DNA from 2 places in the Caulobacter sp. DWP3-1-3b2 genome. Region 1 is predicted to be linked to the other one. Evidence: predicted binding sites of a transcription regulator. Region 1 holds the regulator's gene; the other holds the start of a gene.

Region 1 (2,398 bases):
CAACCGACGCGGCGACGCGGGCGCCGGTCGATGGTTGGATGGACTGGTCGCAGACCGCTCTGCAGCCAGCTTTCCTGAGCGGAGTGTTCTGGGGCTTTTACAGAACGCCCGAGGTTTTGCGAGATGGGCCAGCCATCGCCCAGGCGGTGGAACGCACCCATCGCTGCCTGGGCCAGGTCGAGGCGCGACTCGAAGGTCGGGCCTTCATGATGGGCGAGGCGCTGTCCTTGGCCGACATCCCCATTGGCGCCTGTCTATATCGCTATTTCGAGTTGGAGATCGACCGGCCGCCGCAGCCCCGTTTGCAGGCCTGGTACGACCGGCTACGGGCGCGGCCGGCCTATCGGGAGCATGTCATTATCCCGTTCGCGGAACTCAAAGGGCGTTTGGCGTTCTGAATCGCGAGGCGAGGCGAGGCGAGGCGAGGCCGGGCACGGGCCTCGAGACGGAGACGACTATGGAACGACAAGGCGGCTGCGCCTGTGGGGCGGTGCGTTATGTGGCGGAGGGCGGGCCGCTGCGGGTCGGCATGTGCCACTGCCTAACCTGTCGCAAGCGCCACGGCGCGCCTTGCAACGCCTTCGCGGTCTTTCGGTCGGACAAGGTGCGGGTCGAGGGCGAAACCTTCGCCTGGGCGACTTCTGAGCGCGGCCGCTCGCACGGCTGCGCGGTTTGCGGCTCGCCGGTGTTCTGGCGTGAGGGCGAGGACGAGATCGAGCTTCACCTGGGCGGCTTCGACGACACCGGTCGGTTCATCCCGCAATACGAGGTCTGGGTGAAGCGCCGCGAGCCGTGGATGATGCCGCTGAACGTGCCGCAATATGCGGAAAACCGGCCGGCCGGGCTGGCGACCTAGGGACCTCGGACCGCAGCAGAGTCTGCGTGGTCTTTCGCAAATGCAAATGAGGACAGGCCCATGCGGCCTGCCCCCAGCCGTGATGCAAACCCTGCTCATCCTGGCGTTCACCGGGATGGGCGAAAATCTAATGATACCGCCGGATCAGTCCCACCAGCTTGCCTTGGACCTCGACCTGGTCAGGACCGAAGATGCGGGTCTCGTACTTGGGATTGGCGGCTTCCAGGGCGATCGAGCCGCCCTTCTTGCGCAGGCGCTTGAGCGTAGCTTCCTCGCCGACCAGGGCGACGACAATCTCGCCGCTGTTGGCGGTGTCGCCCTTGCGGATGATGACATAGTCGCCGTCGAGGATGCCGGCATCAATCATCGAATCGCCCTGCACCTCGAGCACATAGTGCTCGCCGCCGCCGAGCATGGATTCGGGCACAGGCAGGCGCTCGCGTTCATGCTGGATGGCGTCGATGGGCGTGCCAGCGGCGATGCGGCCGAGGATCGGCAGTTCGCGGGTGTTGTCGGCGGCGATCTGGACGGGCGCGGGCGCGGCTGGCGCCTGCCCGCCGCCTTCCAGCACTTGCGGCTTGAAGGCGCCGCGACCCTTGGGCGGGGCGGCCGTCGTGGCCTGTTGCGGCAGCTTGATCACCTCCAGCGCGCGGGCGCGGTGCGCCAGGCGGCGGATGAAGCCGCGCTCTTCCAGCGCCGTGATCAACCGGTGGATGCCTGACTTGGACGCCAGGTCGAGCGCCTCCTTCATTTCGTCGAAGGAGGGAGAGACACCGCTCTCTTTGATCCGCTCGTGGATGAACATCAGCAGCTCGTGCTGCTTGCGCGTGAGCATGTCGGCCTCGCAAGTCGTCGCGGAACAAACCGCAAACCTTTCAAATGTTCTCTAGGTGTTCTTCGTTAATGTCAAGTTGACGCGGCGATCGATGTTCGGTGTAGCTGAACGCCGTAATCTTTGCCGAGGGGAGCCTTCGCGACATGGACCACGCCTGGCTTCTGACCACGGGTTGGCCGCGCGCCTTCTGGACCAGCTACGGCGCCTTCTGCCTGTTTGAGCTGTGGGTCTGGTGGCGCGACCGGCGCACGGCCAGCGGCCAGGACGCCGACCGGGGCAGCCTGCAGGCCGTGGTCCTGATTATCGCGGCGGGGATCTTCGTCGCCTTTTATGCCGCCAACGCCTCTGAATTTGCTCGCATAATCCAGTGGAGGAGCGAGGCGCGGCTCCTGGCGCTGGTCCTGATCTGGACGGGCCTGGCCCTGCGCCTGTGGGCCATACTGACCCTCGGGGCCTTCTTCCGCCGCACCGTGCATCTGCACGACGGTCACCGGATGATCACGGGCGGCCCCTACCGGATCGTCCGCAACCCGGCCTATCTGGGCAGCCTGCTGAGCCTGGTCGGCGTTGGCCTTGGCCTGGGCAGTGGACTGTCGATCCTGGCGCTGTTGCTGGCCGGCCTGATCGCCTTCGGGTGGCGCATACGGGTGGAGGACGCGGCGATGACGGCCCGATTCAGCGATGAGCATGTGGCCTATCGCCGGCGC
Region 2 (2,398 bases), on a different contig from region 1:
GCCTTCAGCCCGCGGGCCGGGGCGACGCCGGCGTCCAGCGGCACGACATGGGCGGTGGCCGTCAGCGTCGTGGACTTGGTCAGGCGTTGGGCCATGTCATCGGGATGGTCGGACTTGGTCCGCACCAGGGCGAAGCGTTCGGACGACAGCCGCGTGGCCATGCCGCCGGCGTGCGACTCGGCCCGCACCGCGCCGGCCAGCTTGACGTCCAGGGCGTGGGCCTCGCGAGGCGACAGCTGGTCGCGGACGACGTCCAGGCCCGAGAAGTCGACCATCGCGAGTTCAAGCTCGAGCCCGGTGACCCGGGCGGCCTCGAACAGGCCCCGGGCGATATCCTCGAAGCTTTCGCGGCTGCGCAGGCCGATCTCGTCGACCTGGCCCGAAGGGGCGGGGGCGGGGGTGACCGAAACCGAAATCCGGCCGCCATTGTCGGGCAGGGCGCGCATGGTCAGATTGACGTGACGCGGCGGCTCGCCGGCCATGCGCAGTGTGACGGGTCCGCGCCGGAAGCCATCGCTCATCACATTGAGCACGGCTTCGACCAGCGGGCGGTCGGCGGCGGTGAAGAGATCCCGGAACACCCGGCCCATCATCGAACGCTCGTCCAGGCCCATGATCCGCTGGGCCGCCCCGAGCGCCAGGATCACCTGGCCATTCTCGACTTCCATCAGCAGGTCGGCGCTGGCGAAGGCCAGGCCCAGTAGACGGCGCGGATCGATCGACAAAACGGTGCTCCCCCCGGGAAGAGGGCACCATGAGCGCCTGCCTGTTAAGGAGCGGTTGAGGCGCGGACGAAAGCTCGACCGCAGGGCGCGAGAAAATGTCGCAGGGCGGCGATTTGCGTCGCGAACTATGTGACCGCTTCTGACGCATATAGCCGATAGACCGTCCTCATCGCTTCCGCGCCACGAGAAAAGAACATCTTGTGAACACGGAACAAAGCATGTACTCGTTAATCATTCCACAGGCGAAGGGCGCGCCGAGCGCGAACCTCCGATCTGCCGGTCGGAATCATGGAATAAGGGCGGATCTCCAATGAGCAATCAGGCGGCTTTGAAACTCGTGGGCAAAGAAGACGGCGACAAGCAGCGCGCTCTTGAAGCGGCGCTGGCGCAGATCGACCGGGCGTTCGGCAAGGGCTCGGTGATGAAGCTGGGCGAAAAGGGTAAGATGGAGATCGAGTCGGTGTCCACCGGCTCGCTGGGCCTCGACATCGCTCTGGGCATCGGCGGCCTGCCCAAGGGGCGGGTGATCGAGATCTACGGTCCGGAAAGCTCGGGCAAGACCACTCTGGCCCTGCACGTGGTGGCCGAAGTCCAGAAGGCCGGCGGCACCGCCGCCTTCGTCGACGCCGAGCACGCGCTCGATCCGGGCTACGCCTTCAAGCTGGGGGTCAATCTCGACAACCTGCTGGTCTCGCAGCCCGACAACGGCGAGCAGGCCCTGGAGATCACCGACACCCTGGTGCGCTCGGGCGCCGTAGACGTGGTGGTCATCGACTCGGTCGCGGCCCTGACCCCCAAGGCGGAAATTGAAGGCGAGATGGGCGACAGCCTGCCGGGCCTGCAGGCCCGCCTGATGAGCCAGGCGCTGCGCAAGCTGACCGGCTCGATCAACAAGACCAACACCATCGTCATCTTCATCAACCAGATCCGTCACAAGATCGGGGTGATGTACGGCAGCCCGGAAACCACCACGGGCGGCAACGCCCTGAAGTTCTACGCCTCGGTCCGCCTGGACATCCGTCGTACCGGCTCGGTGAAGAACCGTGACGAGATCGTCGGCAACAACGTCCGGGTCAAGGTGGTCAAGAACAAGGTGGCGCCGCCGTTCCGCGAGGTCGAGTTTGACATCATGTATGGCGAAGGCATTTCCAAGCTGGGCGAGATCATCGACCTGGGCGTCAAGGCCGGGGTGATCGACAAGGCCGGCTCCTGGTTCTCCTATAACAGTCAGCGCATCGGTCAGGGCCGCGACAATGTCCGCGAGTTCCTCAAGGTTAACAAGGATCTGGCCAACGAGATCGAGGCCGCCGTCCGCAAGTCGTCGCAGAAGATCGAGGAAGAGCTTCTGGTCGGCGGCCCGGAGGAGGGCGACGAAGCTTAGGTCCAGGCCCAGCGCCTGACCTGACACAGGTTTCGCGGCCGCCGTTTCCATAGCGTGCGACCCCGCCTTATAGCCGCCGTGGAATACCGCCTCGGCAGGCCGCGATCCCCGGACGCCTGGACCCCATGCCAGGCGTCCGATTTCGTTTCTCCGACAATCCTCTCACGCAGGGGGAGGTGGCCCGCAGGGCCGGAGGGGGTTTACCGCGCTATCTGCCAATTCCCTTCAAGGGGAGGAGCCGCCCGCTTCGGGGGACGGAGGGGTCTGCTCAGTTGGCCGGTAGGTCTCGCTT

The links. The regulator LexA, encoded in region 1, represses DNA repair genes until DNA is damaged. The targets are predictions, from matches to a motif close to ATGTTCNCNANNTGTTCT.
Region 2: the regulator LexA is predicted to act here: its motif matches at 916-933, upstream of recA (recombinase RecA).

The regions. Positions count from the first base shown of each region.
Region 1 is NZ_JAFCUB010000006.1:87,786-90,183, reverse strand. Features, by position in the region: gene ACP7AG_RS06525 (glutathione S-transferase family protein) at 1-398, shown strand, start outside; gene ACP7AG_RS06520 (GFA family protein) at 458-856, shown strand; gene lexA (transcriptional repressor LexA) at 984-1,691, opposite strand; gene ACP7AG_RS06510 (methyltransferase family protein) at 1,835-2,398, shown strand, end outside.
Region 2 is NZ_JAFCUB010000032.1:4,098-6,495, forward strand. Features, by position in the region: gene ACP7AG_RS16790 (EAL domain-containing protein) at 1-725, opposite strand, end outside; gene recA (recombinase RecA) at 1,036-2,106, shown strand.